3 regions of the Clostridium saccharobutylicum DSM 13864 genome follow, and region 1 is predicted to be linked to each of the others. Evidence: riboswitches for the same ligand, from Rfam matches in the RefSeq annotation. Region 1 holds a riboswitch; each other region holds the start of a gene.

Region 1 (10,827 bases):
TCTGGATACTTGAACTTGACTTATACCAAGCATTTTAGCTACTTGAACTTGTGTCTTATCCTTAAAATACCTTAACATTATGATTTGTCTTGCTTTTTCATCTAAGCTTCTTAATGCTTCTTTAAGCGCTATTCTTTCAATTAGATTATCATTATCATCACTTTTTTCACTTAATTTATCTATTAAGAGAACTGGTGCACCATCATCCTGATGTATTGTATCATATAAATATTGAAGACTATTTGCAGACTCTATCGCAAATAAAATTTCTTCTTTATCTACGCCTGCATAATCTGCAAGCTCATCTATGGTAGGTGATCTTTTAAGGTTTTTTGTTAATTGTTCTTTGTAGAAATGAATTTTTCTCGATAACGTTTTAACATTACGACTCACCTTTATCATTCCGTCATCTCTCAAAAATCTTTTAATTTCTCCTATAATCATAGGAACTGCATAAGTTGAAAATTTAACATTATAAGTTAAATCAAAATTATTTATTGCTTTAACTAACCCAATTGAACCTATTTGAAATATATCCTCATAATCATATCCCCTATTTAAAAACTTTTTGCTTATTGATGATACTAATGGTAAATTCATTTCTATCAACCTATTCATAGCATCACCATCACCACCTCTAGCTAATGACAACAATTCTGGGTTTTGATCATAATTATAATCCTCTCGTTTTAAATTCTCTTTTTCCATTCTATTTCACCTAACTTACTACGTTAAATTTCTTCTTAATTACCACCTTTGTACCCACGCCCTTTTTACTCTCTACACTCAAATTATCCATAAATGTTTCCATTACTGTGAATCCCATACCTGACCTTTCCAAATCAGGTCTTGATGTATACAATGGCTCCATAGCTTTTCCAATATCCTCAATTCCAATTCCTTTATCAACAATTGCTATAGTTACTTCATTATCATGAATGTCTGCCTCAATTCGGATTATACCATCCTCCTTATTTTCATATCCATGTATGATAGAATTAGTAACCGCTTCTGATATTGCTGTTTTTACATCACTTATTTCATCTATTGTTGGATCTAATTGAGCAACAAAAGCTGCAACAGCAACTCTTGCAAAACCTTCATTTTGGGATTTGCTTACAAATTCCACACTCATTTTATTATCAGACATGATAACCCCTCCATCTAAATGCACCTTACTGCTTCATCTACAGTATTATATTTATTAATAACCTTATATAAACCTGCTAATTCAAATATTCGATCAACATTTTTATTTGCCTCAGCAATGCAAAGATTTCCACCCTTATTACATAGTTTCTTATATCTTCCAACTACAGCACCAATACCTGAACTATCCATAAAAGTAACACCCGAAAAATTTAGCACAACTTTTTTTATATTATCAATATCAATCTTATTATCAATCTTTACTCTGACCTCTTCAGCACTATTATGATCTAACTCTCCACTAAGACTTGCAACTAAAGTTTCTCCTTGCTTTTCAAAACTTAAATACATATTAATTAGAATATTTTAAAATACTATTTTAAAATATCCATCCTTCACCTCCTCATCTTGATTTAATTTCTATCCTTTTTACCATATTTTAACATACTAATTTATTCGTAGTCAAACTTTTTATTCCATTTTATGTATTTTTATTTTCTAATTACATAGAAAAATACCTTAGATTATTTTTCTATTAACCTAAGGCATCTTTCACAATAACTTATTCTTATCTATTTGTTTTTCTTTTTTCCACCTTTATACTTTAAAATCTCATCTTCTATTTCTTTAAAAAAGCTCTTTACTGATTCCCCTTCATCTAGAATTAATACTTCAATAGCGTCTTCTAATGTGTCCATTGTATAAATATGAAATTTATTATTCTTAATATCTTCTTCTACTTCTGATTTTAATATTAATTCACTTACATTTGTACTTGGAATTAATACACCTGTTCCTTCAACTTCACCTATTATACTGCACACTTTATGAAACCCTTCTATTTTTTCATTAACTCCTCCAATAGGTTGAATTTCCCCTAGTTGGTTTATTGAACCTGTTACTGCAATATTTTGCCTTATTCCTTTCTTACTTAAAGCAGATAAAATACAAATTATTTCAGCAACAGATGCACTATCCCCCTCAATCATTCCATAAGTTTGCTCAAAGCTTAATTGAAGATCCACTGGAAGCTTTTCGTAAGGACTTATCAAAGAACTAACAAGTCCTTTTAATATGCTTATTGATTTTTCATGAATATTTCCACTCAATCTGCACTCTTTGTGAATATCAATTATTCTTCCTTCACCTTGAAGTGCTAAACAAGTAACTCTCATAGGCTTTCCAAAACTATAACAAGATGTTCCAACTACTGCTAATGCATTTATTATTCCTACTTTTTTACCACTAGTAGTTATAAGAATTTTATTATCTTTATAACTATCCATTACCTCTTCTAAAATTTTCTCTTCTTCATAAGCAATATCTCTTATATCTTGCTTATCTATATTTTTTTTACCTGCTATCCTTGCATTATTATTTGATAGATATAGCAATTTATTTATATAATAATCATCAACAGATACTTTGTTTCGTTCCCCTACAACTCTAGCTAAATATTTTATTATTTCTTCATATGCATCATCAGTTACATTTAATAAATTATCTTTATTTATTTTATTCTTAACCATCCCTATGATAGCATTTCTTACAATTTCATTGTATTTTATATCACTATCTGCATCAATTCTTAATGGAAATATTCTCTTGAAATCCTCATCTTTATCATATAATATCTCAAAACTTTCGTAATCTCCTATTAATATAACTTTTAACTTAATTTGAATAGGCTGTGGTTTTAATCCAGTAATCGATAGCACATCCAAATAACTTCTTGTGTAACTATAATCTACTTGTCCATGAATTAACGCTTTCTTCAAATAATAATAACTTGATGGACTATTTATTAGCGATGATAATCGCACTATTAAACAGCCTTCATTGGCTTTTACTAAACTTCCAGCAGTAATTAATGATATATCTGTAGTATATCCGCCATTATTGTTCCTGTATTCAATATTTCCTATTAAATTACCAATAGTTGGATCATCCTCATAAATCACTTTTGGATGATGCAGCTCTGAATTATCAACAATTACATTCACTACGTACTTCGAGAAAATTTTCTGTATATCCTCTTCATCATCTTCTAAATTTATTGTATAACATTCTATTATTTCATCTTCTAAATAATCAAATGTTTCTATTAAATATCTATATACACTGTCGTCGGATATGAATTCTAGTAAAAGATCATCTTTGTATTTTTGCATAGAATCTTTTATATAAATTCTATACAAATCTTTAAGTTTTTCAATTGATTTTAATTCAATATCCTTTAATTTCTCTAAAATAGCCTCTGCTTCTTTTTTTAAATTTGATGCTTGTTTTTCAATGCTTTCTTGCGTATCATTTTCTAATTCATCATACTCATCTTGAGTCATCTCAATGCCTTCATCCTTTAAAGGAATAAATACAAATCCACCACTAGTTGATTTAACATCAAAATTTTTAGATTTAGCCATAGCCATCAATGCAGATATATAACTATTTCTTTTTTCATTTATTTCTTCTAGTATATTCTCTTTTTCATCATCTGAAGAACTACTATAAAAATCAACTATACACTTAAGATATTTTTCTTTAATATCTTCAATCATATCTTTTAACAAGGTACCTTTACCATTTTGCAAAAATAAAACTATTGGTTTTATTTTTTCTTGAGATGTTACATAGCAAATATCCTTAGGAGCCGGATAATTTTCATATATACCATCAATATATTTTTGTAAAAATTCTAATTTTTCTTTTGAAAATGAATCTACATAATATATATTGTACCCATCTTTATCAATAGTTAAAGCTTTCTTTATTTTATTTAATGTAGTCATAACTTCCGGTATTCTATTGATACTACTCTGTTTTATTGCATCCTTACATGATGCACAAAAAATAATTTCATTTGGAGTTAACTCTTTCTTCATACCTTATCCCACTTTGAATTTACTATTCTCTATTTTAGTTGCATTTCCAAAGTAGTCTCCTCCTTAAATTAATAGTATATAATATTAATATTCTTTAAATACTAAAATAGGTATAGTTTTTTCAAATAAACTTTAAATAGTTATTTTGCCAGTGTTGTAAAATATTAAAGTTTCGTAATGCTAACCGAAATTAGCCACATATTTGTTCCATAGTACTAAGAAAATTTCGCTGGCAATATCTAAATGTTAGGTTGTACTACTTCAGTTTGCTCCAAATATAAAATTTAGACAAACTAAAGTAGTACAACCTAACATTAAAATATTTCAACAGCTTATTTTCAATGCCTACTCCACAAATATGTGGCCAATTTCTCTGTTTATGAGACTTTATGTTAAAATAAGTATAGAATGATTCCACAATACAAATCAAATTTATACAAAAAATCGAGTACAATATATATAATTTAATCTTTAATATCTAATAGACCTTGGTTTAAACCATTTTGCAAAATTGCTTAATTTAGTATCCAAGTCAAGTTAGTTAAATATGTTTGATTGTAATACCAAATATTTCAGTTTATGCATGTTCTCTTATTATAACTTTAAAATAAAATTTTATTTATCACATACTCCTTGGCATGAGATAAATTTAGATTGGGTATCTATATGCAAGATACTCAAAGTTATTGCAATACAAAGAAAGAGAATACATATATGTGAAGCATACATTGAAAAATAAGCTGTTGGCATATCTTAATGGAGAGTTGTTCCATTTTTAGATTGTCCCAATCTTGCATTGGGAGCACTCTGAAATGGATGCAGCTTTCCATTTAGATATGCCCAGCGAAATTCTTCTAGTATGCGAAACATATATGTATTCTCTTTCGGTTAATTTTTGCCAAACCCTGGGCATTTTACAACATCTATTGACATGATTAAATTTACATTTCTTTACTCAATAATTTCTCCTGCTGTTGAAATAGTTACTACTTGCCATGGAATCATTTTATCACTTGATCTTAATGCATTTGTTACTGCATTTACTATTCCACCACAGCATGGTACTTCCATTCTAACTACTGTAATATTTTTTATATTATTTATTTTAAAAATTTCTGAAAGCTTTTCTGAATAATCAACTTCGTCAAGTTTTGGACATCCTATTAATGTGATTCTATTTCTAATAAACTCATTATGAAAATTTGCATATGCATAAGCTGTACAATCAGCTGCTATAAGTAGACTACAATTATTAAAAAATCCTGCCTTAGGAGATACAAGTTTAATCTGTACTGGCCATTGACTTAATTGTGATGACATGGCACTAATATCTTCATCTTTTTTAATGTTTATTTTATTACGCGTTATCATTTTTGCTTGAGCTCCTGGGCATCCAAATGATATTTTTTGATTTTTATCTGTATTTTCTTGTTTTACTTTTCTTTCTTCAATATTTCTCTTTACTGCTTCTTCATCATATGGTGCTGCTTCACGTTCTTCAAATGTAATAGCACCAGCTGCACATGAAGGTAGGCAATCACCAAGTCCATCACAATAATCATCACGTAATAACTTAGCTTTTCCATTTATTATTCTAATAGCACCTTCATGACAAGCACTTGCACAAAGTCCACACCCATTACATTTTTCTTCATCTATTTTAATAACTCTTCTTATCATAAAATTCACCATCCTAATATAATTTTATATATTTGATTTATTGTCTTTAGTATACTTTAATTTAAATATATTCTCTGTTTCATTTGAAACAAACAATTGCATTTTACTAATAAAAAAAAATCTCTTGCTAGCTAAAAAACTTGCAAGAGATTTTAATAAAACATCTGAATTATAAATTAATCTTATCGTTTTTGATTTTATATAATTCATAAACTTCTTTAAAACGAATTCTATATAATTTTAAAACTTTACTTAATTCTTATCTCTAATTATCATCAGAAATCTTAAATTTAGTTACTAATTCATTAAGTCTGTCTGAAAGTTTTGATAATTGAGTAGCAGTATTTCCAATTTCATCCATGGCAACAGATTGTTCTTCCGCAGATGCAGATACTTCTTCAGTTGCAGATGCCGTCTGCTCTGAAATAAATGATGCTTCTTTCATTTCTGTAACAGTACTTTCTGCTGTTTCAATCATTACTTCTGTAGCAGAAGATACATCACGAACAACATTAAAAATATTACTGATAGCTTTTTCAATATCTTCAAAATGCGTTTCAGCTTGTAATGCTGTCTCCATACCACTTGTAATTTCCTTAGAACCAGTATTCATACTATCAGTTATACATTGAATCTGTTGTTGTATGCCATTAATAAGATTAGATATTTGACTAGCTGCAACAGATGACTGTTCTGCAAGCTTTCTTACCTCATCAGCAACAACAGCAAAACCACGACCTTGTTCTCCTGCACGAGCTGCTTCAATAGCTGCATTAAGTGCAAGTAAATTAGTTTGATCTGCAATACTAGTAATAACCTCAACAATTTTACCAATCTCAGATGATTTTGCAAGTAATATTTTACTTTCATTTAAATTATCATTATTGTTTTCAACAATTATTTTCATGCTGTTTACTGCTTTATCTACAGCTTCAAAAGCTACAGCACTTATATTATGCGATTCCTCAGCCTTTTCAAGCATATAATTACATTTACTTGTAACATTCTCACTTGTCTCTTTCATCTCAACAGTCTTATCTGTAGATAAAGCGACTTGTCTTGCTTGTTGAGTAGTGTTTTCTGCAACAACTTGTATAGCTTTAGAAACTTCAGTTGTCACCACACTAGAATCTTTACAGGAAGCTGCAAGATCACTTGAAAGATTATTAACCTTTTGAGACTCCGTGTTTATATCCGTTAATATACTTCTCAGTGCTTGTACTGTATTATTAAATGCTGTGGCAAGGCTTCCAATTTCATCTTGCGATTCAACCTCTATAGAACCACTTAAATCTCCAGTAGATACATTATTAGCAAAATTACTAAGACGAGTTAATGGTTTAACAAGTTTACTTGCTCCTAAGTATATAGCTAATGATAAAACAATTGTAATTCCTAATGCTATTATTAACATAATTATTATTAACTTATTAGATGCAGCAAAAAGTTCATTTTCATAAACTACATTAACTACAGTCCAATCAGCTATTGGAGCCTTAGCGTAAAATGCAATTTTCCTATCGTTTCCTTCACCAAAGCGGAATATTCCAGGATTACCACTCGCAATAAGTTCACTTAATTTTGTAAGCTCAGGATCATTAACTGTAGTAATCTTTTCTTTCATTGCCCAATCTTTGTTTGGATGAACAATAAAAGTACCATCCTTTGCTAATAACATTCCATATCCCTTTTGTCCATACTTCTCATTTTCTACTATCTTTTGTATAGCTTCTATTTTTAAACTCGCACCGGCACCACCTACAACATTACCATTCTCATCCTTTTGCCATGCAAGCATTAGTACCATATTAGCTGAATATGCGTCAGAATATGCTGGTTTTAATATAACATCATAAGGAACACCACCATTTTGAGAAAACCTTTCTGATGCTTCTGCTACTGCTGCCTTTGCCCAAGGAGAAGTTTTACATTGTCCATCTTTTACATTAACATATCGTGCTGTAAGCTTAGTTAAACTATCAGCATTATTCCATTGATCTTTAGGTAATGAATTTACAATATGTAAAGCTGCATATTGATCTGGATATGTATCTTTAATAAATTGCCATCTAGATAGATTTAGTTCATCTATCAATTTTGTAGATTCATCATCTTTGCTTAAGTCCAGACTAGGATTACTTTCTAAAATACGTTTCATCATAGGATTTTGAGCTGTTTCACGTACTTCCCCAAGTCTTCCTGTCAACCAAGTATTGATGTGATCTGTAGCTTCAGTCGTTCTCATTGACATTGAATCCATTATTTCTTTTTCGATTATCTTGTTAAATTTAACATATGCAATTCCTGTTAGTGACAATAAGCCAACTATAACTAATGGTAAAACTAACAACATAAACTTAGATTTAAAAGACATTTTCATATTTTCTAATCCCCTTATAAATATTAAAAATTTTACTTGTATATATTTTATTTTTGAAATTCGTTATTATAAAACCATATATGATTTAATTCTTCTTCATTCTTATCTAAATTTTTTCTTCCTCTTATAACCTTTGCAGGCACACCTCCCACTAAAGCATTATCCTCTACATTTTTATCTAGTAGAGAACACGCAGCTACTATTGATTGCTTTCCAATTGTAACTCCTGGCAATATAGTTGAATTCGAATATATTTTAGCATAATCCTTTACAATTACAGGAGCATAAGTCCTTAATTCATGATCATCTTCAGTATGTGAATGAGTAAATATTGTTACCCCCTCAGTTATTACAATTGAATCCCCTAATATTACGCCTCCCTTTGAATCTAAAAATACCCCCCTATTCAGAAACACGTCATCTCCTATTTCAATGTTATCTGGAACATTAAAACGAACATTTTCCTCCGCCACAAAATTCTTTCCACATGATTTAAATAATTTGTTTGCTAATATCCTTCTAAATGGAATAGAAAAATTAGCTGCAAGGCACATCGGAGATTTATCCAATGCATCCCATAAAAAATGCAAATATCTCTTTTCTTGTGAAAAACCTATTTCTTGATTTTTAGGCAAATAATCTCCATACAATTTAAGTTCATCCAATATTTCAATCGGAAAAGAACATTTTAAAGTATTTAAGATTTTAATAACACCCTCTTTAGTTATCCCATTATTAACAATGCATTCCACTTCGTTCAGTAAATTATTTATTTTATTCATATGTTAGTTTGATTATTAAAATCGTAATAAAAATAATCAATCCTCCTCTCAATACAAAATCATTAACTATACGATTTTATTGGCTATTAAGCACAGTATAATACCAAAAATAATCTCTTATACCTATGTGCAATTATTGTATATTTTAAATTAAAAGGTGCCTATTATATATAGACACCAAAGTTAAAACAAATATAAAATTCATGAATTTAACTATATTTTGGCAACCTGACAATCATAGAAAATAAAATTTTCCTTAGACTCATAGCTTTGTGGCCCTACTTTTCAGTAAGTGTACTATTATCATTATAAAGTTTTAATCTTCTAATAAACATTATTACACTTTTTGTGGCAAATTTCAATATAATAAATTAGATTTTTCCAATAATATTGTTATTTTTACTTAATTATATATTTTTTACATATTAGGATAATTACAATTTTTATAGAACTCAATAAATATTAAAAAAAGCAGTTGATATTATATGAACTGCCCCCTGTCAAGTAGACAGATGAAAAAATAAAAAAATTATGAAGCTAAGGTCTGATTTCGATATTCAATTGGAGTCAGACCTTTTAAATTTTTCTGTAACCTCTTTGTATTATAAAATACTATGTAATCATCAATCGCTTGTCTTAATTCTTCATAAGTATAAAATTTTTGCAAATAATACATCTCGCATTTGAGAGTTCCCCAAAAACCTTCCATTGGTCCGTTGTCGATACACCTACTGACACGTGACATGCTTTGAGTTGCATTAATCTTATCAAGTTTAGCCTTGAAAGTTCTATTAGTATATTGAAATCCCCTATCACTATGAAAAAGTGGCTTTGCAGTCGGATTAGCAATTACTGCTAAGTCAAGTGTATCAAAAACAAGTTGATTGTTATTTGAGTGACCGACCACATAAGAAATAATGCTTTTATCAGATAAATCAAATATTGCACTGAGGTAAGCCTTTTGACCATTAAGTATCTTAAACTCAGTAACATCTGTTAACCATTTTTCATTTGGTTTCTTTGCATAGAATTCTCTATTTAATTTGTTTTCTGCCGTTATTTGTGGAGTACTTTGTAGATAAGACTTTCTCTTTTTTCTTATAACTGATTTCATGTTAATAGACTTCATTAATCTATAAATTCGTTTATGATTATACTGTTTATTAAGAAGTCGATTTATATTCATTGTTATCCGACGGTATCCATAGATACCATGTACATCTTCATAAAGCTTAACAATTTCTTTTAGTATTATTGAATTCTCTTTATCTAATTCAGTCTCTGAACGGTTAATCCATTTGTAGTAAGATGATCGTGCAATACTAGCTAAATTGCATAAATCAGCTATTGGATAGCCATTTTCCTCATGTAATTCTTTTATAGAAATATATTTATATTCTTGGATGATTCTAGTGCTTATCGCCTTCTTTCTACTTCCTTCAATTTTTTTAAGAAATCATTCTCCATCTTTAAACGTCTATTTTCTGCTTCAATAAGTTTTAGTTGTGCTGATAATTTATCAGACTCAGTAAGCTCCTCAGGCTCTTTACGCTTACCGCGACGGTCCATTAACTCTTCATATCCATTAGATTTATATTTTCTTACCCATGTATAAACTTGTTGATAAGAAACCTTAAATTTATCAGCAGTGGCTTGATAATCATCATTATTCGAAATGCAGAATGCAACAATCTCAATTCTTTCTTCATAAGTGGTTTTTCTTCCATTAGTCATAATTCTATCCCCTTGCTTATTGTGAGATTTAAATATCTTATGACTATTATACTTCTTAATCCATTGTTGGAGACTATAAATTGATGGAATTTCATATTTAGTGCATATATTTTCCAATGAACCGTTGCCATCAAGATAATCATGAATTGCCATATATTTGATTTCTTCTGAATAAATTTTATTTTTATGAGTAACAACTAATCCGTTTTCACCATTCATA
Region 2 (10,827 bases), 2.3 Mb from region 1:
CAATTATTAAATATAACATCCACAGATGAGAATGAGGAAAGAGTTAAGAGATATTATAATATTATGAAGCAGAACTGTTTCAGATTATTAAGACTTATAAACAACCTAATTGATGCAACTAAAATAGATTCTGGTTTTTATAAGATTAATCTTAAAAATCAAGATATTATTTCAATAATAGAGGATATAGTATTATCTGTAGTGGAATATGTTAATAAAAATGAGATAGAAATTATTTTTGATACAGATCTAGAAGAAAGAATAATGGCTTGCGATGCTGATAAGATTGAAAGGATTATTCTTAATCTCTTATCTAATGCCATAAAATTCACTCCAAGTAATGGTAAGATTTTTTTGAATATTAAAAATACTGAAAAAACTATTTTAGTATCCGTAAAAGATACAGGAATTGGAATCCCAATTGAAATGCAAAAAAACATTTTTAATAGATTTGTACAGGTGGATAAATCACTTTCGAGGAATAGAGAGGGAAGTGGTATTGGTCTTTCGCTTGTTAAATCACTTATAGAATTACATGGTGGCTCAATTTGGGTTGAAAGCGAATGTAATATGGGTACTGAATTTATCTTTGAACTTCCAGTTCGAATTTTAGAAAATCAAGAATATGATATTAGAGATGTTAGTATTGCGAATGAAGATAAGATACAGAGAATAAGTATAGAGTTTTCGGATATATATGATTAAATGAAAAGAAGTTAGTATTTTGAAATGCTTGTTATTTTTGTAATTAAAAGTTGGGTTTTGGTTAATGAATGGTGAAACATATCACAAATAAATCCTAACTTTATTAAAATGGGATATATAATTATTAAAGTAACTTACCATATAAAAATCAATATGGTAAGTTTTTTATATTGTGTATATAATATAGTAATGTAAAAAAATTAATAGTAAAGTCAATTATATAGATAGAATAAATTGGAATTATTTTGAAATATAATAAAGTAAGTTTGTATTTACTGTATCAAGATAAATAAGTGAGAACTTAAGATTAAAGGAGAGTGTATTATGGATATAAAAGTTATAAAAGGAAATATGAATTATATAAATGACTGTGAAGATGCATTAGTAAATTCGGAATTAGGGAAAAGATATTTTTCAAAAGAGGGAAGTGCCAGAAAATCATTAGAAGAGGGGATTATTAAAGGCGAAATATATATTGCAATAGATAATAATAATAGCTGTAAAGGATTTATATGGATTATTCTAAATGGAGCATTCCACTCTTTTCCTTATATACATATGATTTTTGTGAAAAGCGAAAGTCGTGGCAATGGTATAGGTAAAAGACTCTTGAATTTTGCAGAGAGTTTTTGCTGTGAAAATTATTCAAAGCTATTTTTAGTAGTAGGTGACTTTAATTCGGATGCAAGGAGATTGTATGAAAGAATAGGATATTTTGAAATAGGTGACATACCTAATTTGTATAGAAATGGCATAACAGAATGTCTGATGATGAAGTCAATAGAGTAACGTAAAGTAATCCCCTTACTTTCTAGTATGGAATGCATTTTTTCAATGTAATCCTCCACAAAAGAGTACCATTTTCTTTTGGATTAGAATATGTTTTAAAAGAATAAATCACACTTATGCTTTAAATATATATCCAAAAGTAGAAACCAATATGTATCCAATTTCTTTGTTTGTCATATATTAAATTCTCAATGAGGAACCTTATAATAAAGGATAACAATAAATTGTTAGAAAAAGCACAACTATTCTTAGTAGGATTGAGTGCTTTTTCTTTTTTTTATTATCTATATTAATGTAAAGAATATTAATCATAATTTTTATAGATACCCAATTTAAGAATTAGACTTATAATTAGAATATGCTTCCATATTAGAAATTGCATACATTTTTGTGAAACAGGCATTGAAATTGAACTGTGAAGGTTCTTAGTGCAATGTTGTACCATTTTCTGCTTGTCCTAATTTTATATTAGGAGCATGCAAAAATGGGCACAACCTTGTACTTAGAACCTTTCAGTGAAAATTTCATGGTCCTGTGGAACAAAAAAGTATGCAATTTCGGTTATTCACCACATAAGTATGATTTATAGTTTGGATATCTATAAAGATATAAAGAAGTATGATTAAACTTCAATATCTACATATTATGACAAATTAAATCAAAATTACAATTTTACAGTATTGAATAAAAATTGAAATGTATTAAAATATAATTTAGAGATTTATATTTTATAAGCAAAGATTTAAAATAATCAGCGATAAATAGTATATAAGTATATATGAATTTAATTTGGGGTGTTCTATGATAAAGAATCTAAGAAAGAAAATAAATTCAAGGCAAGAGGTATTATCTCAGGTTTTGTATAAAACATTAATTTCAGTTAGCTTAGGTTTTATAGGCTTTATTGGAACATTTTTTGCATTAAGATTAAAAGTGGATCAATTTAATTTAGATTTTCTTTGGAGTTTGATTTTTCCTATGCTTGTCACCCAAGCATGGGGAGTAAAATATGGGATTTTAAGTTCAGTTATTGGATTAAGTGCATTTCATTCTTTTTATCTTTGGCAAAATGAAGGCTGGGGTTGTTTTGTTAGTTTTTTAATCATCATTGTTTGGTTTATATTACATGGATATGGAGCAGAGAAAAGAAAACAATCTAAAATGTATCTCTATAATATTTATTTTATTGAGATATTTTGTTTGTTAATAAACTTAATATTGTACTTTTTTTTATTTCCGCTGTCAATAAATTACAATCAGCATTCTTGGTATAATGAGGCTATTACTACTGTTAATATAGGTGACCTTTATATATTTTTTATAAAAAGAATAATTCAAGATTTTTTTATCCTTACTGGATGCGATACGTTACTATTATTACCAAATGTGAAAAGATTATTTTTATTTAATGTAGAAAGTAAATCAAGGTATAATGGGACTATTTTAGCAAGGACGTTGACTATCTGTATAATATTTTGTTTTCTTTCAGTATTTGTAGAATATTTATTATATTTGAGAGATAATCCATTTGAATTATGTCAAATTGTTGATGCAAGAGATGTAATACATTTTATTATTCTTATAATGTTTTGTATGGTTACAGGAAGCGCTACTATCCGTTACCTTGAGAAAAAACAGAAGGCAGAGGAACTTGCTAGACAAAGCGAGAGAAAATATAATGATATTTTTGAAAATATAGTGAACATTTATAGTGAGACGTTAATTAATGGAACAATAGTTGAAATGTCTCCTTCTGTGAAAAAAATTTTAGGATACGAGCAGCATGAAGTTATAGGGAAAAATATAGGAATAATCTATACAGAACTTAAGCTTAGAAAACAAATATTAAAGCGTTTGTTAGAAGAAACAAATATTGAAAACATAGAGCTTGAGGGGAGAAAGAAGGATGGTACGAAATGTATCTTACTAGTAAATTTTAGATTAGTTAATACAGACGATGGATTAAGAAAGATTATTAGTATTGGAAGAGATGTGACTGATTATGTAGAAGCTAAAAGAAAGGAAACTGAGATACAAGAAGAATATAAGATTATTTTCAATAAAATGCTTGAGGGAATGATAGTAAGTGAGTTTATATACGATGAAAATGGTGAACTTGTAGATGCAATAGCAACCAAAGCAAATCAAGCAATTGGGAAACATCTAGGTTTAAAGGTTTCTGATGTTATTGGTAATACATATATAAAATCCTTTGATGGAAATAAATCAACTCTGAAGAAGCTTCATAATATATTAAACACTGATATTCCATTGAAATATGAGGCTTTCACACAAAGATTTAATCGATATTTATTATTAAATGTTTTTAAACTTAATGACAAACAGATAGGTATAATGTTTCATGACATCTCTGATTTAAAGCAGTTAGAGGTAAATCAGAGAGAAATGGCAGAACGTCTAGAAGCAGTTTTTGAAAGTACTGATGATGGGATATATTCAGTAGATAGGAATTATCGCATTTTAAATTTTAATTCATCATTAAAAGAGTATATGAAACGAAGCTATGATGTTGAGATTGAGAAGGGGCAAAGCATATTGGAACTTATACCAGATGAAGTTGCACATGAATGGAAATCTTTTTATGACAATGCAATGAGTAGGGGAAGATATAGTTTCGAATATTATACTAATAATGATAATAGATATATTGAAGTATTCTTTAGTCCTATATATCACGATGGGCAAATCTGCGGAACGGCTGTATTTTCTAAGGATATTACTAAAAGAAAAAAAGCCGAACTGGAGATTATAAGGATTAACAAAGAACTGGAACAGCTTGTAGAAAAACGTACTATGGATCTTAGAAGTACTTTAAAAGAACTAGAAGCTTTCACTTATACAGTTTCACATGATTTGAAATCACCTTTAAGGGCAATTGAAGGATATAGTAGGATAATTCTTGAGGATTACGAAGAAACTCTTGAAAAAGAAGCTGTAAATATGATAACTAATATTGTTAATGTGAGCAGCGATATGATAAAACTCATAGACAGAGTGCTGCAATATTCAATTACTTCTAAAGAAAGTATTAAAAAGGAAAAAGTAGATATAAAGGAAATGTTAATAAATGTATTTAATGAATTAAAGACAATCTGTGTGGAAAGAAATATTAAATTTAGTATAGAAACAGCAATACCAACTGTAAATGCAGATCAAACTCTCATAAGGCAGGTAGTTTATAATATACTTAGCAATGCTGTAAAATTTACAAAAAACAAGGATATTGCAATTATTAGTGTAGGTTGTTTACAAAATTATAATGAACAAATTTTCTATATAGAAGATAATGGAACTGGCTTTGATATGAAATACTCTAAGAAGCTTTTTACTATGTTTCAAAGGCTTCATAATAAAGAAGAATATGATGGGAGTGGAATTGGATTAGCCATCGTACGTAAAATAATCCAAAAACATGGAGGAAGGACTTGGATAGAGAGCAAGTTAAATAAAGGTACTAAAGTTTATTTTACTCTACCTATTGAGGAATGTGATTAAATGTACAAGGTAATGATAGTTGATGATATGGAAATAGCAAGATTACAATTGAAGAGACTGAAAATATGGGGCGAAGTCTCAGGATTTGAAATTACAGATGAAGCTAGAAATGGATATGAGGCTATACAAAAGCTTCAAACTAATTCAGTTGACTTAATTATAACTGATATCCGTATGCCTATAGTAGACGGAGTAGAATTACTTGAGGAGGTAATGAAAAAAAAGCTGGCACTTTGTGTAGTCCTTTTTAGTGGCTATAGCGAATTTGAATATGCTAGAAAAGGATTGGTATTAGGTGCTTTTGATTATCTTATTAAACCAGTAAATGCAGATGATATTAACAAGTTACTTGAGAGAGCTAAATTATTCATCAGTGAAAAAAAGGAAGAGAAAAAACTAAAAGTATATAACCATTCATTAGATGTTACACAAATATTAGAATTGATTGAAAATGGCAGAACGGTAGAAAATTTGGCTTATTCTATTTTTGATAAACTAGTTTTGGGTGATTTTGATAAGATAAGAATGCATCATATAATTATAGAGTTTTTCGAAGAAGTATTGGAAGCGATAAATAATAATATGATTTGGTTTATAAAATTTGCTGATGCAAGTTACATTAAGAGTTTAAATCTGCATGATGTAGCTTCTTTAGAACAATTACGTGATATATACATTTCATGTATTAAAAATTTAGAAGCACAAATAATGTATTTATATTTAGGAAAAAGTTATGGTGTTTTAATAAATAAAGTAAGCATTTTTATTTTGAATAATGTAGAAAATGAAGTTACATTATCTACAATTGCAAGTTATATGGATATGAATAAGAATTATCTATGCGAAATTTTCAAGAAAAAGACGGGTATGTCACTTTTAGATTATATGACAAAAGTTAAAATGGAACGAGCTAAAAAGATGCTTAGAGAATCTGAAGATAGAAGTTATGAAATAGCAGATAAACTGGGTTACATGGATCCGGAGTATTTCAGCAGGCTATTTAAGAAGTATTCAGGTATGTCACCAACAGCGTATAGAAAATTAAAAAAATAAGGAAAAAGTGAAAGCGGTTATGAGATTAACTATAAATTTATAGATTAATTTATTCTTAAAATTGATTTTTTTCTTATAAATTAAATAAAAGCAATGTATATTTCAAGCAATACATTGCTTTTATTTTTTTAAAACTGAATTTTTTCTGGGTAAAATGTTGATTTTTTTCATTAAATTTTGAATTAAAGAAAGGTATAATAAATTTTGTCTTTTTATAATATATTGAGTAGCTGAAATTACTATACGGGAATTTTAACTAATGTCAAGAGGTTACCATTAACACAATTATATTAATAATGTTTGTAACGTTTCAATAAATAAAAAGAGCAAAAGTATTTAAAACTGCACAAGCTCTAATATATAACGGATTGCAGTCAATTTTGTTATGTGAAGTTTGAATGTTTTATAATATTGAAAAAATAATAAAAAGCGGAAACTGTGAAAAATTCTCTTTATCTGGGCACTTTGAGAATTTGGAGTTAGTAGTGCAACCGGCCAATAATTAGTTTATAAGCTAGCTATTGGTCTATATTTTTTTATAAAGAGAAGAGGAGAAGGGATTGGGAATATATGGGAAATTGTTATTTGCTGGTTTGAAAAAGGAATAAACGATATTTTTAATAAAAGTATAAATAACATAATTTATGGAAATTAGTGGAGGAAATATAATGAGAATTTTTAACAACTTAAAAATGTTATATAAGCTATTGATAGCTTTTATAATAATGGTAATATTTATTGGAAGTGTTGGTTTCGTAGGCATATCAAATATGAAAAAGATTAATTCAAATGTTTCAAACTTATATAATATGGATTTAATAGGCGTAAAGGATCTAAATATGATTAAAACAAATCTTATGACGGTTAGAGCAGATGTTTTGAATATTTTAGATCCTAAAAATAGCAGTAAAATTTCTAGTTATATTGATGATATTAACAAACTAGAAGAAGAAGATAAGAAGTTAGCTGAAGAGTATAAAACTACAATTACTACTACAATTGATGAGAAACAGTTTGCTCAGTTTGAAAAACTAATAGTTGATTACAGAACTTCTTATAATCAAATTATAGATAAAGTGAAAATTTCAGATTATGATGGGGCTAACTTTATTTTGCCTGAAGCTTCTAAAATTAGAGTGGATATGTTTGCTGTATTAAATAAAGAAATAGATTTAGCTACAAAAATGGCTGCTGATGATTATAATAGCAGCAATGCGATTTTTAAAAGTAGTACAATTATCTCTATTAGTATTATAGCAATAGCTATCATAGCAGCAATTATTTTGGGAACTGTTATATCTATTGTAATTTCAAAAAGATTAAAAGATATTTTAGAATTTTCGGAAGCTATGGGTGAGGGAAATCTTACAGCAACAATTAATATTGATTCAAAGGATGAAATAGGAAATGTTGCTAAAGCATTAAATAAATCTAAGGAAAATATTAAAATTTTAATAAGTGAAATAATGAATGGTGCTAGTGATATGAGTGCAACTAGTGAAGAATTGTCTGCAACTGTTGAAGAGGTTTCATCTAAAATGGAAGTAGTAAATCAATCAGTAGAACAAATATCTAAGGGAGTTCAAGATTTAAGTGCTACGACTGAGGAAGTAAGTGCATCAACGGAAGAAATAAGTGCTAGTACAAATGAACTTGCAAATAGAGCAAATGATTCGGAAGTATCTGTAAATGAGATAAAAGAGCGTGCTGTTGATATAAAAGTTAAAGCTTCAAAAAATATAGAAGAAGGTACAGTTATATATGACCAGAATCGCTCAAATATTTTAAAAGCAATTGAAAAAGTTAAAGTTGTAGAAGATGTTAAAATCATGGCAGATTCTATTGGTAGTATAGCACAGCAGACAAATTTATTAGCTTTAAATGCTGCAATAGAGGCAGCAAGAGCTGGTGAACAAGGAAGAGGATTTGCAGTAGTTGCAGATGAAGTAAGAAAGCTTTCTGAGCAAGCTTCACAAGCTGTTTTAGATATTCAAAGCATGGTTGGAGAGGTACAAGCAGCAGTTGGGCAGCTTTCACAAAGCGGACAAGATGTACTTAAGTTTATTGAGAATAATGTAAAACCAAGCTATGAATTTCTTCAGAGCACAGGCACTCAATATGAAAAAGATGCAGAATTTATGAATAACATTACAGAAGAGATTTCATCTTCGTCAAAACAAATGAATGGCGTTATTGAGCAAATAAGTGAGGCTATACAGAATGTATCTGCAACAGCAGAAGAATCAGCAACAAGCACTGAAGAAATAACAAATAGCGTTAATGAAGTAACTTTTGCCATTAATGATGTTGCAAAATCTGCACAAAGTCAGGCAGAACTTGCTCAAAAACTAACTGATATGGTACAGAATTTTAAATTGTAATTTCAGTTAGCTATTACATAAATTTAAGTCTGTTTATCTATAAGATTTAGGTGTTTTTCCAGTGAGTCTTAGAAAATTTCTATTAAAAGAACGTATGCTTGAGTAGCCACAGGTATAAGCTATATCTGTAATTGTAGCTTGACTATTTTTTAATAAATATAAAGCATAGTTTATTCTATTTTCATTAATAAAATTAACTAATGATGTACCTAAAATGTTATTTAGATATTTAGAAAGATAAGTATAGCTATAACCGAATTCGGAGGAAATACTTTTTAATGAGATGTTCTTAGTGAAATTTTCTTGGACATAGGTGAGGGTTTTATGTAATAATTCATAATCAGGTTTTATACTATCTAATAATTTAGTATGCTCAATAATTTCTGAGCATAAAAGATATAAGCAGCCTTTCATTTGAAGAAGATTTAAATTATCTTTGAAAATTTTGTCTAGAACTAAAGCTTCAGTATTTGAAGATAAATTAAATACTGGATTTTCTAAAGTTTTACCATCAATCATATTATGAAAGGTCTCTACATATTCAGGTGGAAATACACAAATATTTGCATCTGAATATTTTTTTGTTGTAATGGAATGGACTTCATAGGGTAATATTAATATACAGCTATTTTCGGGTATGTTAAAAGTTCTGTTATTAACAGAAACTTCAATATTGCCATTAGTAACATATATAAACTCAAAGCTACGATGCAAATGCTTTGGATAATTAAGATCATGAGGGTTATAGTAGGAAAAAAGATTATTTTTACCAAAGTGGTAAGACTCATATTTTAGCATGATATTCCTCCAGAAGGATAAATTTTGTCTACAATTATATAAGTAATTTCTTGTTAAGTCAACATAAAATTGGATATTATTAAATCAAGAGGAAAGACATAGATAAGGCACGTGAAAATAAATAACAAGTCTAATTTGAATGTGCCTAAATATAATTTTGGAGGTAGATATTGTGAAGAATAAGAGAATAACTCATGAATATGCATTAGAAAAAGCAAAAGAATTGGTTTCTAAAATGACACTTCAAGAAAGAGCAGAACAATTGACATATAAGGCTCCGGCCATAAAACATTTAAATATACAAAGATATAATTGGTGGAATGAAGGACTTCATGGCGTAGCAAGAGCAGGTACAGCAACCGTGTTTCCACAAGCTATTGGACTAGCTGCTATGTTTGATGATGAATTTTTAAAAGAAATTGCAGGAATTATAGCAACTGAAGGACGTGCAAAATATAATGAAAATTCTAAAAAAGAAGATAGAGATATATATAAAGGATTAACATATTGGTCACCGAATGTAAACATTTTTAGAGATCCTAGATGGGGAAGAGGCCATGAAACATATGGGGAGGATCCATACTTAACTTCTAAATTGGGAGTTGCCTTTGTTAATGGATTGCAAGGAGATGGAAAATATTTAAAGATAGCAGCATGTGCTAAGCATTTTGCAGTACACAGTGGGCCAGAAGCTTTAAGGCATGAATTTAATGCAGTTGTAAGCAAAAAGGATTTATATGAAACTTATTTGCCAGCTTTTGAAGCTTGTGTAAAAGAAGCTGATGTTGAAGCTGTAATGGGGGCTTATAATCGTACAAACGATGAACCTTGTTGTGGAAGTGAACTTTTATTAAAAGATATTTTAAGAGGAAAATGGAAATTTAAAGGTCATGTAGTATCTGATTGCTGGGCTATTGCAGATTTCCATTTACATCATAATGTTACAAGTACTGCTACTGAATCAGCTGCTCTTGCAATAAAAAATGGCTGTGATTTAAATTGTGGAAATGTATATCTTCAAATGTTGTTAGCATATAAGGAAGGGTTAGTAACAGATGATGATATAACAAGAGCAACAGAAAGATTGATGGCAACTAGAATTAGATTAGGCATGTTTGATGAAGAGTGCGAATATAACGAAATACCTTATGAAATGAATGATTGTAAGGAGCACAATGAAGCTTCTTTAATGGCTTCAAGAAAATCTATAGTAATGCTTAAGAATAATGGATTACTTCCATTGGATAAATCTAAATTAAAATCTATTGGAGTTATAGGACCTAATGCAAATAGTGAATTAATGTTAAAAGGAAATTATTTTGGTACAGCATCTAAATACATTACAATTTTAGACGGAATTCATGAAGCAGTAGATTCAGAGAATATAAGAGTATTTTATTCAGAAGGATGCCATTTATACAAAGATAGAGTATCAGATTTAGCACAAGCAGATGATAGAATGGCTGAAGCTGTAACTGTGGCAGAACACAGTGATATTGTTGTTCTTTGTTTAGGATTAGATTCTTCTATTGAAGGTGAACAAGGAGATGCAAGTAATAGTGAGGGTGCTGGAGATAAGTTAAAC
Region 3 (10,827 bases), 1.6 Mb from region 1:
TTCAGCCATTTCGTCAAGCATTTTTAACACTTCTGGATTAAGTTCATTTAAGGTATTATATGATTTTACACTTTGTTTTAATTTAAAATTACTAACCATTTCTCTAAGAAGTTCAGCTTGACTTGATAATTCTTCACTTGCTGCAGCACCTTCTTCTGAAGTAGCTGAATTACTTTGAACAACCTGCGACACTTCAACAATGCCTTGATTTATTTGTCCAAGAGCTGTAGACTGTTCAGTTGAAGCAATAGCAATATCACTTATAAGGTTTGCTACATTTTCAACAGCATTTACTATTTCATTAAGAGCATTAGCCGTATCTATTGCAATCTTTGTCCCACCCTCAGACTTATTTATTGAATTCTCAATCATGTAAGTTGTTTCCTTTGCGGCATTTGCTGAACGTGCAGCAAGATTTCTTACTTCTTCAGCTACAACTGCAAATCCCTTACCATGATGTCCTGCTCTTGCAGCCTCAACAGCAGCATTAAGTGCAAGTATGTTGGTTTGAAATGCAATATCATCAATTACTTTAATAACCTTTGAAATATTGCTTGCAGCATCATTTATCGCTTCCATAGCTTTAAGCATTTCTTTCATCTGATTATTACCTTGAATAGCATTTAATTTAGCAACTTCAGTCAGTTCATTTGCTTTATTAGCGTTTTGAGCATTTAAGTGTGTTTGAGAAGATATTTCTTCAACAGATGCAGTCAATTCCTCAATTGAACTTGCCTGTTCTGTTGCTCCCTGTGAAAGTGCTATACTTGAATAAGATATCTGTTTTGAACCAGATGCTACTTGTTCTGCCGCACTTCTAATATTACTTAGGACCTCATTATTCTTCTCAATCATTCTTCTAAATGATTCTGCAAGACTGCCTATTTCATCTTTGGTGTCCGTTTCAACATCAACGCTCATATCACCTAAAGCAATTTTATTGGCAACCTCCACCATTTTATTTATAGGTCTGCCTATAATTCGAGCTATGACTATCCCAAGAACAATTGCTATAATCACTCCAAAAGTTAGTACAACAATCATTGTAATAGTTGCTCTGCTTGCTGAAGCTGAATTATTATCTGAAGCATTTTTTGCTAAATTTATTTTTAGACTTGTCAAGTTACTAATAGTAGTGTCTAAATTATCTGCTATTCCTGATATATCTGTATATAAAATTTCTGTTGCTTGCTGCTCCTGATTTGTTGTTATAAAATTTATCGCCTTATCTCTATATTGTTTAAATGAACTTAATAATTTTTTTAAGTCATTTAGATTTTTAATTACCTCAGAATCTTTCGAATTACTTTCTAAATGTTGCATACTAGTATCAATTTCATCATCTAAGGCTTTAAATCTGTTTATATTCTCTTGTATTTTACTTAAATCTTTTACGATTAATAAGTCTTTTAATATTCCTCTCTCTATTCGATAGTTATTTACTATATCTATCAAATCTGGCATTGTAGCAGTATGACGCTCATATAACTCAGTATCAAGATTGTTAATTTTGTTAATATTCACAATACCTACTACACCTACAACTCCTGCAATAAAGGCTACAGTAACAAAGCCTAAGATTAACTTTGTTGCAATTTTTAAATCATAAAACCATTTCATTATTATTTCCCCCTACCGATTATTACTAACTTGTTAATAAAATAAGCAGGCAATAAAGATATTGCCTGCCATAAAATAAACTACTAATATTTTTGGCAACCTGACTATCATGGCAACAACTATTGCTTTAGACTCATGGCTTTGCGTCTCCATCTTTCAATGAATTTGCTATTTACAATATTTGATTTACTTAATATTTTTTTAGATATAGCGATAATATATAATAAAGTTTAAATTTATACTTAAATCACAATTATAATATCATATTTCAAAAGTCGAATCAACAATTTTCATGGTGAATTATGAATATCATAGTAAATAATTCAAAAACACAGAACAAAATATACAATTATATTCCTTATTTCCCTAAAATATTTAAAAATACTTATAAAAAAACTCCATTAAAATTTAGAAAAACAAAATAATTGAGAAAATAATATTATTACATGTGATAAATATGAATTTAATTCATTATCCTGTAGCTTGATTTCTATATGATGTGTCTATCCAAAATGAAATTAGACTCACATACGGTTCCTACATTTTATAAGGTTATTTTTAAGATAAGCGGATAATTATGCGCACTAGTGTACATACTAATTTTGTATAAATACTATGTAAGGAGGTATTTTCATGGCAAAGGATAGTCAACCAGATAATAAAGTAGCAAGAATGGAAAAATGTAATTATCAAATACCAATAACTGAAGAAGGCCATAATCATAATCCCAATGCAAAACATAAGTCTGTAGAACAACAAGGTGTTTCAAGTCAACACTTCAATAGATTTGGTAATTAAAACACATAAAAAAATAATAGACCAATATGATATGAAATATACAAATAAAATGGTCCCTATGTCAAGGACATTTTGAAAAAGGCTAGGCAGCTAAAAGCTGGTCCCGATATTGAACAGGGGCCAGCTTTTTAAGTCCCCATTGGTATCTGTAATTATTATAGTAATCCATATAATTATTAATTGTTGATTCTAATTCGTAAAATGTTGTACAAATTTTTAAGTCTATTTCATCTTTCATATGTCCAAAAAATGATTCCTGCGGGGCGTTGTCCCAACAGTTTCCGCGTCTAGACATGGATTGTCCAATTTTATATTTCTTAAGAAGTTTTTGAAATCTAGGACTAGTGTAATGAACGCCTTGATCTGAATGAATAAAAACATCTTTATCAAGTAATTTTTTATGATTCCTCATCAGCTTTTTAACAGTTTCAGTAGCTATATCTAATGTAAGACTTTCTGAAAGATGATACGAGAGAATTTCATTTGTAGAAGCATCTTTAATAGTAGATAAATAGGCTCTATTAGATGCTCCATATGTTAAATAAGCTATATCAGTTAATAATACCTTACCGACCAAACCTTGTTTGAATTCCCTGTTCAAAGTATTAGGTAGAACTGTATGTTCTTTAGTAGCTTTCATCATTCTACGATAAGGGTTTGCCTTTCTAATTGGACACACAATATTATATTTTCTCATAATTCTTTGTATACACTTTCGATTTATTACTCTATTAAATTCATGTTCTAAAACCATTTTTATAGAGCGTGATCCTTTCTTGTAGCCTCTATGATTAAATGCTTTAAGAATTATATGCTTTAATTCTAAATCCTTTTCATCTTTAGAATTACGCTTATTACTTGAATTTAAATAATTATAATATCCTGATCTAGAGACTTCAGCTATTTTGCATAAATGAGAAATTATATTTTTATAACTGTATTTTGAAATTATACTCTGTATGATCTTGAATATTGATGTTGAACTTAATTTATTATTTTTCACCTGCCTTTCTTGCAGCTCGATTTTTTTTAATAGTTCTGCCTCCGCTTTCCAATAAGCAATTTCAGCATCTTTTTTAGCTATTATTTCATTCACGGTTAGTTCACGTTTTAGTGGACGACCACTATTTAATTTTCGAGAATCTCTCAATCCAAGCGCTCCTGATTCATTATAAATATTACGCCATCTTTTACTTGCGCACCAAATTCTATTATTTCCAATAACATCTGTATCAAATCCTGCATCCTGAAAAATATAAATAGGTAGTTTACCTTTGCTACGCTCAGCGATAAAAAGTATTTTAAATTCATCTGTATACGTGATTGCTTTATTTGTGACGTTTTTTATATATTTATTCTTTGATAACAATTCAATTTCTTTATTAGTAAATAGTTTTTTACTCATTAGTTCACATCCTGACTGAATTTATACTTGATTTTATTGTACAAAAAAAGAACCTATAAAAATAGTCTTTTTTAAGTGTCTATTTCATAGGTTCCATTTTAAAAAACATACTGGTCTATTATTTTCTTATAGAAAACCTTATTAAATATTAATTTTTATTTATTTGCTCTCACTAGTTTTTTTGTTATTTAATCTGAAAAAAGTTAACGCAGCTCCCACCAAACTTATTATTGCCGCAGCTATATATACAGTTTTCATACCATATATGAAAGCATCATTTCTTCCTGTTACATAATCTGTAACACGATATCCAATTTTAGAACTCATCATACTATATAAAAGTGTTGTAGCTAAAGCTATACCACATACCATTCCTAAGTTTCTTACAAGTGCATTTACACTTCCTGCAATTCCAAGCTTATCCTTTGGTACTGTTGACATTATCAAAGAATTATTAGGCGATTGAAATAATCCCATACCAATAGACATGATTCCAATAAATATTATTGTAATTAATAAACTTGAATCTACATTTAAAGTGGCCATTAATATTAATCCTAAACTTATAAGTACTAAACCTATAAATGTTAAAACTTCTGAACCAATTTTATCTGATAAACTTCCACTAAGAGGTGCCACTACAGTTAAAAGCAAAGGATAAACCATAAGTATTAATCCAGTATGCTGTGGAGTATAATTCATTACATCCTGAAGATAAAATGGCAAAATAATATTGTTGCAGAATATTGCTATAAATGTTACAAATGCACAAAATATACTTAAAGAAAATAACTTATTACTAAATATTTGCAATTGTAATAGTGGATCTTCTTTTTTCTTCTCCACAAAAATAAATGCTATGAATGAAATGATTGCAACAACAAAACTTGTTAAAATCATTGGATTTGTAAAACCAATGTTTAATCCTTCATCTAAAGCTCCAAAAAGTGGAACTATAGCAAATATAAATAATACAGCACCTAGAATATCCAACTTTCCTTTTGCATTTTTATTACCTTTAGGTAATAATTTAATGGCATAAAACAATGCTATTATACCAATAGGCACATTTATTAAAAATATATATTCCCAGCTGGCTGCACCTACTATAATTCCTCCAAGACCTGGTCCTACTAAAGAACCTAATGCTACAGACGTTCCTAAAAATCCGAGCGCTTTTCCTCTTTCATTTTTAGGAAATGTTTCTGTAATAATCCCTTGATTATTAGCCATAGTTCCAGCAGCGCCTATGGCTTGTACTACTCTTGCCAAAATTAATACTGTAAACGAACTTGTTATTCCACATAGCAAAGATCCAAGTGTAAATAAACCCAATCCGAAAGTAAACATCTTGGATTTTCCAAACATATCTCCAAGTCTTCCAAAAATTAATACTGTCCCGGCAATAACTATTAAATAACTTGTTGCAACTAATTGAATACTAGATGTTGATACATTTAAAGCAATAGCCATTTTAGGTAATGCTACATTTACAATACTGCCATCTAATGCTGACATAACTGTAAACATTAAAACTATAATCAATATAGACCATCTACTTCTATCATTTTCTTTTTGCATTTCTTTTTCCATTTAAATTCCTCCTTTTACTCATTATCCTTTAACCTTTGAGTTTTATTCAAGATCTTCCTTAAGGACTTTGCAGTAATAAGCATCTCTTCTTCTGTTAAATCTTCTGTTAGCAAATCTAAAACTGTCTTAATCTCTTTACGAATTTCAGGTATAAGTTCTTTGGCTTTTGCTGTTAAATATAAATTATAGGCTCTGCTATCTTTCTCATCTTGTTTCTTATATACAAAGTCTAAGTCTATAAGTTTTGTAATTGTTCTTGCTGACATTGATTTATCATTGCCTACTTCTTTACTTAATTTATTTTGGCTGATGCCTTCATTTTTTTCTAAGTTAAATATGTACGGAATTGAACCGCTGCTTAATTCAAATTTCTTTAAAATTCTATCTAAAAAAATTTGTGTATTTCTAAAAATTTTACTATTGAACATTATAAAATTAGTAGTTTCTCTTTCCACAGCTTTTACCTCCTGTAAATTTAATTGACTAGTCAACAATATTATATTGTTTTATTGTTGACTAGTCAACTTTTTCTTCTATAATAGTTTAATCAAACATAAGTATAATATAAATAAAGCTGAGCTTTTTCCAATATAAAAAACTCAGCTTTAAATAAAACATTATATTTAATTTTCAATAGAATGTTAATTGTTGTTTTTCAATACTTCCAATGCTGCAATATTTAATAAACTCCAAGGCTTGTTGAAATGTGGTTGGAAAAAGAAATCTGTCATTGCAAGCTCTTCAACTGTCATATTATTTTGAATTACTACAGATAATGTGTTCATAAACTGAGTAAAATCTAAATTTGAAATTATTTGACCACCTAATACTCTTCTTGTATCTTTATCAAATACTAATTTTAAACTTGCCTCTTCATAAGTAGGCATAAATTCTGGCCTGTAATTATCTTTAACAACAACTGCTCCTACATTAAAATTAGTTGTATTTTTAGCAACTTCTTCAGTAAGTCCTGTAGATGCTATAGATTTTTCATATATCTTGATTCCAGAAGTACCTTGAGTTCCCATATATTTTAGTTTAGGTTCAATTATATTTTGAGCAATTAAAGTTCCCATCCTAACTGCATTAGTAGCTAATGGTATATATCTATTGTCATTAGCTGGATTATATTTAACAATACAACAATCTCCTCCAGCAAAAACATCTTCTTTGCTTGTTCTCATGTATTCATCTATTAATATAGCGCCATTTTCTAATGTTTCTAACTTATCTTTTACAAGAGAAGTACTAGGCTTAAATCCAATACATAATACAACTAAATCTGCATCATATTCTTTATTTTCAGTTACTACATGAGTTACTTTACTATCTTCACCTTTAAATAATTTAACTTTTTCTCCCAAAACTAAATTAATTCCATGATCTTTGAATTCTGCTTCTGCAATATCAGTAAATTCTTTATCTAAATACTTAGACATTATTCTCTCTTCTGCATCTATTAATGTGACATTTTTACCTTTTGTTTTAAAAGCTTCTGCAAGTTCCACTCCAATATATCCAGCACCAATAACAACTATATTTTTTGCATTATTTGTTCTAGATTCTATTTCTTTTGCATGATGATAATTTTTACATAAAAGTATATTCTCTAAATCTCCACCTTCAAATTTAGGTACTATTGGCCATGAACCCAAAGTTAGAACTAATTTATCATAATTATCTTCAAAAATACTATCATCTTCTAAATCTTTAACTTTAACTATTTTATTATTAAAATCAATATCTAACACATCATGCTTCATTTTAGTTGTAACGCCAATAGAATTTAACTTCTCTGGTGAATTATAAAATAACTTTTCTGTTTCAGTAACTACTCCGCCTACACTTAGGGCTATTCCACAAGATAAAAATGATATATTATCATTTCTTTCATAAACTACTACTTCACTTTCTGGATAAAGCTCCTTTAAATTAACAACAGCAGCTGTTCCTGCATGAGTACATCCTATTACTATAACTTTCAATGTTAATCCCTCCTAATTTATATATAAATAATCCTTTTTATTTAATAATCATTATCCACAGCTTTATTATACATTCTTATTCAAAATAAATCAAAACATTTTTTTAATAAGCAAATTCAAAAAATATTATTAGTTTAATAGTAAAAATCAAGTAATTAAAACATAAATCTATATTCTATATCGAATAATATGATTAACTAATAAAATACTTAATATAATTATTAGAAATATAAGTTTAAATTATACTCTATAAATTTTATATATTTATAGAGATTAACGGTGTAACTTATATCTGCATAGTTAATTTTAAATCAACTTTTTGTATAGACAATAAAATAGAGGATATATAATACATAGTCATATAAATTTTTGATTAAAACTTTGACTACGATTAAATATCCTCATATATGTTGCATTTAAATATTTATTAAGTTAATTATACATTTTCTACTGCTGCAGAAATTAGCACCAAATCATCATATCATGCAGACTGAGGACATGGTTGTTTTAAGTCATAAGAGGTTTAATTTCTTGTATATCTTTATAGAATTTAAGCATCAAACCAGCGGTAGTAGCCTGAGCCATTGTTAAAATTTCCGAAGTAATTTTATAAAACCTGACTTGCTTATTTTCTACACTAGAATATTTTGTGTATATTTTTATGGCTTCTTTACTATTAAAATCAATGTAATTCTCTAATGAATTAAAATATATTCCCCCTTCTTTGATTTTGAATTCATTATAATGTTTATGGGCTCTAATCACCCAATTTTCATAACTTTTATGATCATTTAATAACTTAACATTAGCATGTTGAGGAACTGTCAAGTCTTGAATCAAATGACAAGAAGCACCTAAATAGAACATTGAATTTTTAATATCACCATGTAAATACTCATTTAACGCCTTAGTATAATAAGATATACATTCTTTTTTTGCATCATTACTACCATATAATCCTTTATTAGTATTTGGATTATAAAAATGATTACTGCTTTTTAAATCCTGATCAGCCCAAACTACTCCAGCCTCTATATCACTTATATATGATTTCATAATTTTATAAGCTTCTGTATTTCCATCATTTCCAAGCACCGTTAAAGATTGAATATTTATAAATTTATGAACTATACACTCGGTTTTCATAATTCGCTTCTTCACAGGATTTATAGTTTGTAGTATTTTTTTAAATACATATGAATAAAACTTTTCTAAAACATTCATAATCATCATTCCTAAAAGTATATTTATAGTCTAAATTATTATAAACATATTTTTAATTATTATTCATGTAACACGAGAAATAATTATACTCCATAATAAAAATAATATATTAACTTTTACTCCATGCTCCACTTGAATTTATGTAATAACCATCTATATTTGTATTGGAAGCCATTTTTCCATCACCATAATAGAAGTAATACCAAGCTCCATCTATTTTCTGCCATCCTTTTTTCATCATTCCAGTAACGCCACTATCGCTGCTAGTATTAAAATAATACCAATAACCATTAATCTTTTGCCAGCCTGTTTGCATAATTCCAATATTGCTTGTATTACTCTCATCCAAATAGTAATATGCATCCCCTCCAAGATTTATAAATCCCGTTGCCATCTGGCCATTTCCATAAAAATAATACCATTTTCCATTATCATAAAGCCATCCTGTTTTCGTGTTTCCATCTTCACCTAAGTAGGACCAGCAGCCAGTACTTTCATCCTTCAGCCACATATTTCTTGTTTGGATTTTTGATGAACTATCATTATACACACGTACATAATCAACATACATTTTAGCAGGAAACTCAGTTGAAGAATCAGGATTTTCAGGCCAATTTCCCCCTACAGCCATATTTAAAAGTATAAAGAATGGTTTATGATATGAATTAGTGCCATTAACACTATTTGTAATATCGTATTCTGCATACTTAGTATCGTCTACAAACCATTTAATAGAATTTGGACTCCATTCAACGGAATAATTATGATATTTAGTAACATCAATTTTTATTTGACCACCATAAGACTTATATTGTTCTCCATCATGTGCATTCCAATGAGCAGTACCATAAATATCATCAGCAAAATTTACATGTTCCATAATATCAATTTCGCCACATTCAGGCCAACCAACTGACGCCATATTTGAACCCAACATCCAGAATGCTGGCCAAAGACCTTGACCTTCAGGAAGCTTAATTCTTGCTTCGATTTTTCCGTAGAGGAAGTTTTGCAATCCTTCAGATTTTAGACGTGCTGAAGTATACTGACTACCCTTGTACGATTCTTTTCGTGCTTCTATTATAAGATTGCCATCTTCAACTCGTGCATTTTCAGGTCTATCAGTATAATATTCAAGTTCATTATTTCCCCATCCATGTCCATCAATGTCATAAGTCCAATTTGATGGATTAATCTTATCTCCGTTGAATTCATCACTCCACATAAGCTTCCAGTTATCTGTTGTAGTTTCAGCATGTGCTTTTAAAGAAGCTAAACTTATATTACCTACTAAAATTAAATTAGTTATAATTGCAGTTTTTACTGCTAATCGCAAAATTAATTTACTTGATTTCATGTTATCCCCCTATCTATCTCTAGTTCAAATTCACTTTTAAACTAAATATGTATATATTATATCATTAACTTACAGCTAATTAATACACAACAATATTTTACCACATATTGCTCAATTCTATTTTTCATTTATTTTCTCACTTGCAGAGCTGTTCATTGAACACTATACTATATTAAGTAGCATATTCTTTATTATGTTCTAATGCGCATTCCTTCATGTGCCTTAGAAAAATTCATGAAATGAGAGGTTTATATATGAGAAAAAAAGACATATTGGAATTAAAAAGACGATTAAAAAAGGATGAATGTACATTTACCAAAATGTGTGGTTGCTATGTAAATGGAGAAAAGAATATTATTTTAAATCTTAAGTATATATTATATCATTAACTTACAGCTAATTAATACACAACAATATTTTACCACATATTGCTCAATTCTATTTTTCATTTATTTTCTCACTTGCAGAGCTGTTCATTGAACACTATACTATATTAAGTAGCATATTCTTTATTATGTTCTAATGCGCATTCCTTCATGTGCCTTAGAAAAATTCATGAAATGAGAGGTTTATATATGAGAAAAAAAGACATATTGGAATTAAAAAGACGATTAAAAAAGGATGAATGTACATTTACCAAAATGTGTGGTTGCTATGTAAATGGAGAAAAGAATATTATTTTAAATCTTAAAGAAACTTTTTTAAATTTAAGAGAGGAAGAATTCTTCAAATACTTAGAAATTGCAAGAAAAACATTATCCGGTACAATTGGAAATAATATTTTAGAACTTAACTTTCCTCTTAATGAAGAAACTATAGGTGGCAAGCAGCTTTCTTTAATGGAA

What was found. A riboswitch is a leader RNA that binds a small molecule or an ion and turns the genes downstream of it on or off. The one in region 1 is predicted to bind cyclic di-GMP.
Region 2: linked by a shared signal. The riboswitch ahead of CLSA_RS17650 (methyl-accepting chemotaxis protein) and the one ahead of CLSA_RS05165 (acyltransferase) in region 1 are both predicted to bind cyclic di-GMP.
Region 3: linked by a shared signal. The riboswitch ahead of CLSA_RS11705 (methyl-accepting chemotaxis protein) and the one ahead of CLSA_RS05165 (acyltransferase) in region 1 are both predicted to bind cyclic di-GMP.

What each region holds. Positions count from the first base shown of each region.
Region 1 covers NC_022571.1:1,176,624-1,187,450, reverse strand. Annotated here, with positions in the region: gene sigF (RNA polymerase sporulation sigma factor SigF) at 1-708, opposite strand, end outside; gene spoIIAB (anti-sigma F factor) at 719-1,150, opposite strand; gene spoIIAA (anti-sigma F factor antagonist) at 1,165-1,500, opposite strand; gene CLSA_RS05185 (AAA family ATPase) at 1,722-4,031, opposite strand; gene CLSA_RS05180 (ATP-binding protein) at 4,983-5,711, opposite strand; gene CLSA_RS23060 (hypothetical protein) at 5,736-5,921, opposite strand; gene CLSA_RS05170 (methyl-accepting chemotaxis protein) at 5,977-8,091, opposite strand; gene CLSA_RS05165 (acyltransferase) at 8,139-8,873, opposite strand; cyclic di-GMP riboswitch class I at 9,093-9,182, opposite strand; gene CLSA_RS05160 (IS3 family transposase) at 9,403-10,278, opposite strand; gene CLSA_RS05155 (helix-turn-helix domain-containing protein) at 10,290-10,827, opposite strand, start outside.
Region 2 covers NC_022571.1:4,019,574-4,030,400, reverse strand. Annotated here, with positions in the region: gene CLSA_RS22255 (PAS domain-containing sensor histidine kinase) at 1-705, shown strand, start outside; gene CLSA_RS17665 (GNAT family N-acetyltransferase) at 1,030-1,494, shown strand; gene CLSA_RS22250 (PAS domain-containing sensor histidine kinase) at 2,296-5,010, shown strand; gene CLSA_RS17655 (response regulator transcription factor) at 5,011-6,063, shown strand; cyclic di-GMP riboswitch class II at 6,486-6,569, shown strand; gene CLSA_RS17650 (methyl-accepting chemotaxis protein) at 6,732-8,444, shown strand; gene CLSA_RS17645 (AraC family transcriptional regulator) at 8,478-9,242, opposite strand; gene CLSA_RS17640 (glycoside hydrolase family 3 C-terminal domain-containing protein) at 9,382-10,827, shown strand, end outside.
Region 3 covers NC_022571.1:2,735,276-2,746,102, forward strand. Annotated here, with positions in the region: gene CLSA_RS11705 (methyl-accepting chemotaxis protein) at 1-1,620, opposite strand, end outside; cyclic di-GMP riboswitch class I at 1,712-1,800, opposite strand; gene CLSA_RS23450 (hypothetical protein) at 2,254-2,418, shown strand; gene CLSA_RS11710 (IS3 family transposase) at 2,501-3,823, opposite strand; gene CLSA_RS11715 (MFS transporter) at 3,983-5,404, opposite strand; gene CLSA_RS11720 (MarR family winged helix-turn-helix transcriptional regulator) at 5,431-5,871, opposite strand; gene CLSA_RS11725 (FAD-dependent oxidoreductase) at 6,058-7,401, opposite strand; gene CLSA_RS11730 (zinc dependent phospholipase C family protein) at 7,909-8,625, opposite strand; gene CLSA_RS11735 (glycoside hydrolase family 16 protein) at 8,735-9,982, opposite strand; partial or broken gene CLSA_RS22535 (DUF4317 family protein) at 10,237-10,353, shown strand; gene CLSA_RS11740 (DUF4317 domain-containing protein) at 10,558-10,827, shown strand, end outside.